Regions from separate parts of the Agromyces molybdatiresistens genome, predicted to be linked through region 3. Evidence: predicted binding sites of a transcription regulator. Region 3 holds the regulator's gene; each other region holds the start of a gene.
The links. The regulator LexA, encoded in region 3, represses DNA repair genes until DNA is damaged. The targets are predictions, from matches to a motif close to TCGAACANNTGTTCGA.

Region 1 (3,246 bases), 1.7 Mb from region 3:
ATGGCGAGGAGCACCGGTCGCTCTGGGACGCCGACGTCGAGCTGATCGACCTCGGCGGCCGCGCCGTCATCCCGGGCTTCGTCGACAGTCACACGCACCTGGTGTTCGGCGGCGACCGGGCCGAGGAGTTCGCCGCCCGCATGGCCGGGCGCGCCTACGAGGCGGGCGGCATCCGGTCGACGGTCGCGGCGACGCGCGCGGCGAGCGATGCCGACCTGCGGGCGCGTCTCGCCGGCTTCGTCGCCGAACTGCACCGCCAGGGCACCACGACGTTCGAGGTCAAGACGGGCTACGGGTTGAGCGTGGCCGACGAGGAGCGCCTCGCGCGCCTCGCGGCCGAGGTCACCGACGAGGTCACGTTCCTGGGTGCGCACGTCGTGCCGTTCGAGTTCCGCGAGCCCGAGGGGCCCGGTGCCGACGCCTACGTCGACCTCGTCGTCGGCGAGATGCTCGAGGCGTGCGCTCCGCACGCCCGCTGGGTCGATGCGTTCTGCGAGCGCGGCGCGTTCACGGAGGCGCAGTCGCGGCGGGTCCTCGAGGCGGGCCGCGCCGCCGGCCTCGGCGTGCGCGTGCACGGCAACCAGCTCGGCGACGGGCCGGGGGTCCGGCTGGCGGTCGAGCTCGACGCGGCATCCGTCGACCACTGCACCTACCTGACCGACGCGGACGTCGCGGCGCTCGCCGGGTCGTCGACCGTCGCGACCCTGCTTCCGGGCGTCGAGTTCTCGACCCGCCAGCCCTACCCGGACGCGCGGCGCCTCATCGACGCCGGCGCGACCGTCGCGCTCGCGAGCGACTGCAACCCGGGTTCGAGCTTCACGAGCTCGATGCCGTTCTGCATCGCCGTCGCGGTCCGCGACATGGGGATGACGCCGGCCGAGGCGCTGCGGGCCGCGACGGCGGGCGGTGCGGCAGCACTCCGGCGAACGGATGTCGGCGCGCTGCGACCGGGTTCGCGCGCCGATCTCGCGGTGCTCGATGCGCCCTCGCACGTCCATCTCGCGTATCGACCCGGTGTCCCGCTCGTCGCCGAGACGTGGAAGGACGGGATGCGCGTGGCGTGAGCCGCGACATCCGGGTTTCGGTATCGCACCACTCGTCGACACTGCCCGTGGTCAGTCGTCGTCGCTGCGCCGAATCCGGCGCCGCGCGGACAGCAACGTCAGTTCGGGGTGCGCGGCGACCTGACGCTCCGCACGGTCGAGCACGTCGGTCGCGTGGCCGGCATCGCCGGAGACGACCGCGAGCCCGACGGCGGCGCGGCGATGCAGGTCATGGCTGCCGACTTCCGCGACGGATGCCTCGGTCACCCGCCGCAGCTCCGCGATGAGCGGCCGGAGCACCGAGCGCTTCTGCTTGAGCGAGTGCACGTCGCCGAGGAGGAGGTCGAACTCGATCCATGCGATCCACACTCCTTCAGCCTTCCACGACCATGCGGCCGTCGGCAGTCGCACGTTCGACTCGCCTGCAGCCCGGACTGGTCCTGGTGCAGCGAGTTCTCCACAACACGAGAACATATGTTCGAATCTCGGTAGGCTCGATGCATGGCCACCGCACTCGCCGATCAGCTCGAGTCGGCGGCCCACGCGCCGGAGTTCTCCCCGTACGCGCGCGCCCAGCAGAGCCTCGCCGACCTCGTCGACGCCGCCGTGACGACGCGGCGAATCGAGGCGATGCAGGCGGCGATGCGCGTCGACGTGATCAACCTCGCCGTCGACGTTGCCATGAGCAACGCCGTGGCGTTCACGTCTTCTCGACTCGATGCAGATGGGCGGCGCGAGATGGCGCGGCGGGCGGTCATCGCCGAACTGGCGACCGCCCTCCGGCTTCCGGAGCGAACGATGACGAGACTCGTCTCGGAGGCGTGGACGCTGTCGACTCGACTGCCCGCGACGCTCGACGCGCTCCGCTCGGGGCGTCTGGACGAGGCGCATGCGCGGGTGGTCGTCGACGAGACCACTGATCTCGACGACCCCGAGGCACTCTCGCGGCTCGATGCGGAACTCGCGACGCGTGCCGAGACCGTCACCGCCCCGACGCTGCGCCGCACGGCTCGCCGCCTTCGCGAGCAGGTGCTCGCCGAGACGCTCGCGTCACGACATGCCCGAGCCCGGGCTGAGCGCCGGGTCGAGCTCGAACCCGCCCGAGACGGCATGGCGTGGTTGCACGTCTACCTCCCGGCCGAAGACGCCCATCTCATCCGCAACCGCCTCGTGCGAGTCGCGGCCGAGGCATCCGGTCGGTCGACGACGTCGTCCGGTCGATCGGATGTCGGCGTCGAGGCCGTCGACGGCTCAGAGGCCGGGACGGCGAGCGATGCTGACCCGCGCACGCCAGATCAGCTGCGCGCCGATATCGTGCGCGACCTCCTGCTGAACGGCGTCCCTCCTGTCGGCGACGCGTTCCACGTCGCAGCCGCGACCATCCGGCCGACGGTGCACGTGACCGTTCCCGTCATGACACTCCTCGGTCACGACCTCTCGCCCGGTGGGCTCGACGGGTACGGGCCGATCTCGCCCGACGTCGCCCGCGAACTCGCGGCGCACGCGCCGTCGTTCACCCGGCTTCTCACGCACCCGGTTTCGGGCACGGTGCTCGACGTCGACCGCACGACGTATCGTCCGCCCGCCGATCTCGCGCGCTGGCTGCGCGTGCGCGACCAGACGTGCCGGTTCCCCGGCTGCAACCGGGCCGCGGTCGGGTGCGACATCGATCACTCCGAGGACTGGGCCGACGGCAATCCCACCGCGTTCCACAACCTCGCCCACCTGTGCCCGGCGCACCACCACCTCAAGCACCAGACGTCCTGGTCGCTTCGACATCGAGCGGACGGCGCGCTCGAGTGGCGATCTCCCGCGGGGCGAGTTCACGTCACCGAGCCGGCGGTGCGTATTCCCGTCGCCGGGGCGCGAGTCGGAGCGGCGACACCAGCGGTCGCGCCCTCGGAGCCGACGGCGACCAGTCGGCTCCGACCACCCACGCCCACGGCGACACCGACACCGACACCGACACCGACACCAACACCGACACAGACACAGACACCCTCGCCGGACCGGTCGCGTCGCGACCCTCGAAGCGAGAAGGGCGCAACCGACCCACGGCGGACCGACGGTGCTCCACCACGCGCAGCCGCCTCGGCGAAGGACGATGCGCCACCCTTCTGATCGGAACGGGGCGATGCCCTGCGCGAAGCCGGCGCCCTGATATCGCAGGCGGTGGGACCGACGCGGCCGCGGACGGCTGCAC
Region 2 (3,246 bases), 760 kb from region 3:
TGGATGTGCCAGCCGTCGCGGTGGATCATGTGGTGGCAGAAGGAGCAGAGCAGGACTCCGTTCGAGAGGTCGGTCGGACCGGTGTCCCGCTCCCACCAGTCGATGTGGTGCGCTTCGACGTAACCGATGTTCTGGCCACAGGAGGCGCAGCCGCCGTCGCGTTCGCCGAGGGCGAGGCGCTGGGCCTTCGTGAAGAGGCGGGCGGCGCGGCCGAGGTCGAGCGGGAGGCTGTCGCCGCCGAGGACGGCGGGGATGATCTCGGCGTCGGCGGCCATCCGGCGGGCGGTCGCGGCCGAGATCGGCCGTTCGAGGCCGTCGATGCCGGCGTGCCCGAGCTCGTTGACGAGGGTGTCGAGGTCGACGCGCACGATCATCGTGGTCTTCGCGAGCGGCGTCGCCGTCTGGGTGCAGCCGAGGGTGTGGCGGGCGAGCGCGGCGAGCGCGTCGGCCTGGATCTGCGGGATCGTGCGGTGGTCGTCGATGACCGGCCGCAACTCACCGGCGCCCAACGCAGCTCCGTCCGGGCGAAGCTCCACGGCGCCGAATCCAGTTCCGTCCGCGCCGCCGCCCGCGGCTTCGTCAGGTCGGCGTCGGCGCAGCGCGTCGCTGACGAGCGCGTCGATCGCGGCCTTCACGGGCGCCGCGCTCTCGGGGTCGAGCCGGGCATGCAGGTGCACGATGCCGCGCGCGTCTTCGCGCATGGTCAGAGAGCGCTCCATCCGGAGCTCGTCTTCGCGAGGCTCCACCCCGTCGGGGTCGAGCCGCGCCTCGGCCTCGCGCACCCCGCGCGAGAGCGTCTCGAGCGGCACTCGCTCGGCGAGCTCGACCAGGGCGTGCTCCACGACATCGGCCTGGCAGACATCGGCGCGCATCGACACCCGGTCGAGCATGGTGGTGATCGCGGACGCCGCCTCGAGACTGATGGTCGCCGCCTGCAGGGCGGCAGCGACGTGCGGGTGCCGCGCCGGCATCCGCTCGCCAACGAAGGTCTGCCGCTCGGTCGTGGCGACGCCGACGGCGATCAGTCGTTGCGCGTCGGCGCGCGACCCGCCGGTGGCCGCGGCGACGAGTCGCACCGGATTGTGGAAGCCCTGCGCCTTCGCGAACCCCACCTCCCCGAACTCGGGCCCGGACCGCTTCGCCACCTCGGCGGCGACGCTCGCGAACAGGGCGTCGACATCGCGCCGCACCTTCGCGAGCCCGTCGACGGCCTGCATGAGCCCGGCATCGCCCATCTGCTCCGCCTCGACCTGCGCCGACCCGCGGATGGCGCCCCACGCCGGCATCGCGCCGACCCACGCGTCGCGAAGCGCCGCCAGATCACGCTCGAGCGCGACCAGAGCGCCCGACGCCGGAGGCGTGTCGGGCGCGAGTCGCGGGGGCTGTTCCATGACTCCATCCTGCAGGTACCCACCGACATCCGCTCGCACCGGAAATCGCGTTCGATCAGGCATTCTGCCTGTGGATGAATCGCCCGAACCCGTACCTGTGGAGGAGGAGTGCACGACTCCCCGTGGGCGCGAGCGCGCCGAGTCAGCCCGTCCAGCCCCGCCGTTCGGCGACGATCGCCGGGGTCATCCGCGAAATCAGGTCGAGGGGGGAGCGGGTCCGCGTGACGGAAGGTCACCGAGTCCTTGCCCGACCGGTACGGCGCCACCTCCGACTCGAGCGGCTCCGGCAGCGGGGGAACGAGGTAGACGCCGATGTGCCGCTTCCATCCGGCGAAGTGGAGCGCGTACCGCCCGCCGAGCATCACCGCGGCGAGGCCGTAGCGCATCCGCTCCTCGGGATCGGGCACCTCGGCCCGGATCGCCCCGCGAACCTGCGCGACCCGCGCGGCGATCACGTCGGGGAACGACGCGACGCACTCGTCGACGCTCTGGACGGTCATGAGGGGAATGGTGCCAGTGCGGATGCCGCTGCGCCGCCCGCTCGCCGCCCGCTCGCCTGACGCCTGCCTTCCGAGCTGATGCCGGGCTGACGCCGGCTCAGGCCGTCGCCGCGAGCGCGCGCACGGCGCGCTCGACCGCGGGACGCACGTCGAGCTCGGGGTCGACTGTGAGTCGATGCAGGGCCAGGCCGTCGCCGAGGGCCATGAGCGCGCGCGCCGCCGGCACCGGGTCGGGGATGCCGGCTGCGGCGATGAGCCGGTCGGTCCACTGTTCGAACTCGCGACGCTGGCGGCGCAGTGGTTCGAGCAGTTCGGGGTCGGCGGCGAGTTCGACGAAGAGGGCGTAGCGCGCCCGGGTGCGGGTCGCGGCCGGGCCGGTCTGCACGAGCAGCACGGCGCAGAGTCCCTCTGCGATCGAGTCGGGCGTCGGCTGCTCGAGCAGCTCCGGCGCGAAGTCGGCGCGCTCGAGTTCGGCCATCCAGTCGATGATGCCGGCGAGCAGCGCTCGCCGGGTGCGGAACCAGTTCGAGGTCGACCCTGCGGGCAGCCCGGCCCGTTGATCGACGCGCGCGTGGCTGAGTGCCCGCACGCCGTCGGTGCCGAGGACCTCGACCGCCGCCTCGAGCGCTCGCTCCCTGGTTGCTGCAGCCATCGGCGCCCCTCACGTCGCGTACGTCCACGAGTCTCGCACGGGCGCGCGTGGCGCCGTGGCATCCGTGTGCGCCGTGGCATCCGCGGATCGCGTCGGGGTCGGCGGGCCGGGCTCAGTCGGCTCGCCGGATCCAGTCGAGCGTGAGGTTCGCGACCGCGTCGGGCGCCTCGGCGGGGAGCAGCTTGCCCCCGTCGTCGACGAACGCGAACTCGACGTCGTCGGCGAATCGCTTGGGGTTCGCGCAGAGGCGGCGGATGAGCGGCTCGTCGAACCTGGTGTCGACCCGGCCGAATGCGAAGAGCGTCGGGACGGTCAGTCGCATCCGCTTGTACACGCCACGGCTCAGCCGCATCGACTCGGGGATCACCATGCCTCGGTAGAGCTCGCGGACCGCCTGGTCGATGGCGGGGCGCTGCATGGGTGCGAGGTGGGCGTCGATCTCCGCGGCAGACGTGGGTCTCGCGTTGTACTGATCGGCCCACACGCCTCGGAGCGAGCTGCCGGGGCGATGCCAGAGCAGCTTCGGCATGTGCCGGAAGGCGGCGATGAGCTTGGGGCTGAACGAGATGAATCCGGGCGGCACCGAGAGCTGAACCGCCCTCACCACGCGTTCGGGGTGGGCGTAGGCGAGCTGCATCGCGGTGATCGCACCCATGTCATGGCTGACGAGGTGCGCACGTTCGACGCCGAGCGCCTCGAAGAG
Region 3 (3,246 bases):
CGTGATCCGCCACGGCGCCGGGCTGGTCTCGCCCGCGTCGTACTGCTTACGGTGGTAGATGTTCGGCAGTTCGACCGGACTGCCGTACTCGCACCAGGCGATCGCGTCGTCGCCGTCGAAGACGAGCGCGGCGTGCGCAATGCCCTCCGCCACGAGTCGCCGCTTGAACGTGGGCCGGTCGTATTCGCTCTTGGCGGTGTGCTCCGTGTCGTCGTGGAAGTACGAGCAGTAGCACCCGCCCCACACCCCGTTGTGCTTCTGCGCGAGCGCCAACCACGCCGGGAAGGTCTCGGGAGTGAGTGGCTTGATCACGTGCGACGTCGTTGCGCCCATATCACCGGCCCCATGTGTCGGGCCAACGCGGCGATGTCGATGCGGAGGATCGCCCGCCGCGCGTGCCATGCCGTCATCCTGCCAGCATCACCGATCGATGTCACGGCTCTCATCGCCCACCCGAAGACCGGTCGAACGTCACGCAACCGGCGCCGGAGCAAGCACGAACGCGGAACGCGGAACGCGAGGCGACGGCGCGGCGCTGTTCGCAGACGACCTGCCCGGCTCGCTGCCCTCTTGAGCCCCGTCAAGAGTGACACCGCACCGCTCGGCGAATCGTGACCGTTCGTCTCCAGGGCGGTTCGCCCGCATGCTCGGCCCTTACTCGCCCGCCGGAAGCACCAGCTGCTGGCCGGGCTGCACCACGGCGTCGTCGAGCCCGTTCAGGCGCATGATCTCGAAGATGACGTCGCGCGGGTCGGCCGATGGGGCGATGGACTCGGCGATGGCCCAGAGGGTGTCGCCGGCGCCGACCTCGATCGTCTCGAACGCCACCACGGTTCGGCCGTCGTCGATCCCGGCGACCGCGCCGCCGCTCGAGAGCACGCCCACCAGCACGCCGAGCGCGATGGGCAGTGCGGCCAGGGCGGTGACCACGACCCGACCGCGCCGGGTGAGCCTCAGTCGGGTGCGCGCCGTCGACGAACCGAACGCGGGCATCGTCTGAGCCGCACCCGCGGCCCCCATCACCACTGCACTCATTCCGCACCTCCCGTGGCTCCAGCCCCGCATCCGGCCCTCGGCCGGGAGGGCCGGATACGAAGCTGTGTTCCGAATATATCTTCGAAGATTCGACGCCGCAAGCACCGGAAGTGGGATTTCCGGGGCCGGATTCCGCGACACACTCGAACGGATGTTTGTCGCGCGCGTGCGAGGCGGATACAGTTTCGAATGTCCGACGACAGTCGAACATCGACCACCGACATCCGGGCCGACGCGGTCCCGACGAGAGGCGAGGCACGTGAGCATCGACATCGACCAGGCACGCGGCGCGAGCGGCCGGTCGCGTCGGCGCAAGACGCTGAGCCCGAAGCAGCTCGCGATCCTCGAGGCCATCCGCGCGTCGGTCGCCGACCGCGGCTACCCGCCGAGCATGCGCGAGATCGGCGACGCCGTCGGCCTCTCCTCGCTCTCGAGCGTCACGCACCAGCTGAACCAGCTCGAACTCGCCGGCTACCTGCGACGCGACCCGAACCGCCCCCGCGCGCTCGAGATCCTCATCGACCTTCCTGGCACCGAGAACCGCTCGCCCTCGGTCGAGCCGGCACCGGTCGGCGACGCCGCCATGGTCCCGATGGTCGGGCGCATCGCGGCCGGCGTGCCGATCACCGCCGAGCAGCAGGTCGAGGAGGTCTTCCCGCTCCCCCGCCAGCTCGTCGGCAAGGGCGAGCTGTTCATCCTCAAGGTCGTCGGCGACTCCATGATCGACGCGGCCATCTGCGACGGCGACTGGGTCGTCGTCCGTTCCCAGAAGACCGCGGAGAACGGCGAGATCGTCGCCGCGATGCTCGACGGCGAGGCGACGGTCAAGGTCTTCCGCCAGCGCGACGGCCACACCTGGCTGCTCCCCCGCAACTCCGCGTTCGAGCCGATCCTCGGCGACGAGTCCGAGGTGCTCGGCAAAGTCGTCGCGGTCCTCCGCACCGTCTGACGGACGGCCCGGCACTCAGCGCCCGGCAGCGACCGAAGCCGGAGACGACGAGGGCGGATGTCGCGGGCTCACCCCCGCGGCATCCGCCCTCGGTCCTCGGGTCAGGCCGTCGCGACCGCGACCCCTTCGCGCACGGAGCGCGTGGCCTCGACGATGTTCGCGAGCGAGGCGACCGTCTCGTCGTAGCCGCGGGTCTTCAGGCCGCAGTCGGGGTTCACCCAGAGTCGTCCGGCGGGCACGCCGTCGACCGCGCGCTCGAGGAGCGAACGCACCTCCTCGACGCTCGGCACGCGCGGCGAGTGGATGTCGTAGACGCCCGGGCCGACGCCGTGGTCGAAGCCGCTCGCGGCAAGGTCGCCCACGACCTCCATGCGGCTGCGCGCCGCCTCGATCGAGGTCACGTCGGCGTCGAGCTCGCGGATCGCGTCGATGACGACGCCGAACTCCGAGTAGCAGAGGTGCGTGTGCACCTGCGTCGCGGGCGCCGCGCCGCCGGTGGCGAGGCGGAACGAGCCGACCGACCAGTCGAGGTACGCCGGCTGGTCGGCGCGCTTCAGCGGAAGCAGCTCGCGGAGCGCGGGCTCGTCGACCTGGATGACGCGGATGCCCGCCGTCTCGAGGTCGCGGATCTCGTCGCGGAGCGCGAGCGCCACCTGCCGCGCGGTGTCGCCGAGCGGCTGGTCGTCACGCACGAACGACCACGCGAGGATCGTGACGGGCCCCGTGAGCATGCCCTTGACGGGCTTCTCCGAGAGCGACTGGGCGTACTCCGACCACTCGACCGTCATCGGCGCGGGCCGCGACACGTCGCCCCAGAGGATCGACGGCCGCGTGCAGCGCGAGCCGTACGACTGCACCCAGCCGTGCTGCGTGACCGCGAAGCCGTCGAGGAGCTCGGCGAAGTACTGCACCATGTCGTTGCGCTCGGGCTCGCCGTGCACGAGTACGTCGAGGCCGAGGTCCTCCTGCAGGCGGATGACGCGGGCGATCTCCTCGCGCATCAGCTCGCGGTACGAGGCATCCGTCAGCTCGCCCTTCACGAGGCGAGCGCGGGCGCGCCGGATCTCGGCCGTCTGCGGGAACGAGCCGATCGTCGTGGTGGGCAGGGCCGGCAGCGCGAGGTCCTCCTGCGCGGCCACCCGCTCGTCGTAGGCGGCGCGCGCGAACGCGCTCGCGTCGAGTGCGGCGAGGCGGTCGCGCACCGCGGGCACGCGCACGCCCGGCGCCGCCTCGCGGTCGGCCAGGGCAGCGGATGCCGCGTC

Region 1: ACULK2_RS15550 (HNH endonuclease signature motif containing protein) is a predicted target of LexA. The motif match lies at 1,510-1,525, and genes of this name have one in related genera.
Region 2: ACULK2_RS04270 (HNH endonuclease signature motif containing protein) is a predicted target of LexA. The motif match lies at 1,443-1,458, and genes of this name have one in related genera.

Annotation. Positions count from the first base shown of each region.
Region 1 is NZ_CM188258.1:3,370,010-3,373,255, forward strand. Features, by position in the region: gene hutI (imidazolonepropionase) at 1-1,064, shown strand, start outside; gene ACULK2_RS15545 (DUF503 domain-containing protein) at 1,116-1,412, opposite strand; gene ACULK2_RS15550 (HNH endonuclease signature motif containing protein) at 1,545-3,164, shown strand.
Region 2 is NZ_CM188258.1:931,012-934,257, forward strand. Features, by position in the region: gene ACULK2_RS04270 (HNH endonuclease signature motif containing protein) at 1-1,391, opposite strand, end outside; gene ACULK2_RS04275 (TetR/AcrR family transcriptional regulator) at 1,989-2,543, opposite strand; gene ACULK2_RS04280 (alpha/beta fold hydrolase) at 2,656-3,246, opposite strand, start outside.
Region 3 is NZ_CM188258.1:1,695,281-1,698,526, reverse strand. Features, by position in the region: gene ACULK2_RS07760 (GNAT family N-acetyltransferase) at 1-333, opposite strand, end outside; gene ACULK2_RS07755 (LysM peptidoglycan-binding domain-containing protein) at 655-1,035, opposite strand; gene lexA (transcriptional repressor LexA) at 1,307-1,984, shown strand; gene metE (5-methyltetrahydropteroyltriglutamate--homocysteine S-methyltransferase) at 2,086-3,246, opposite strand, start outside.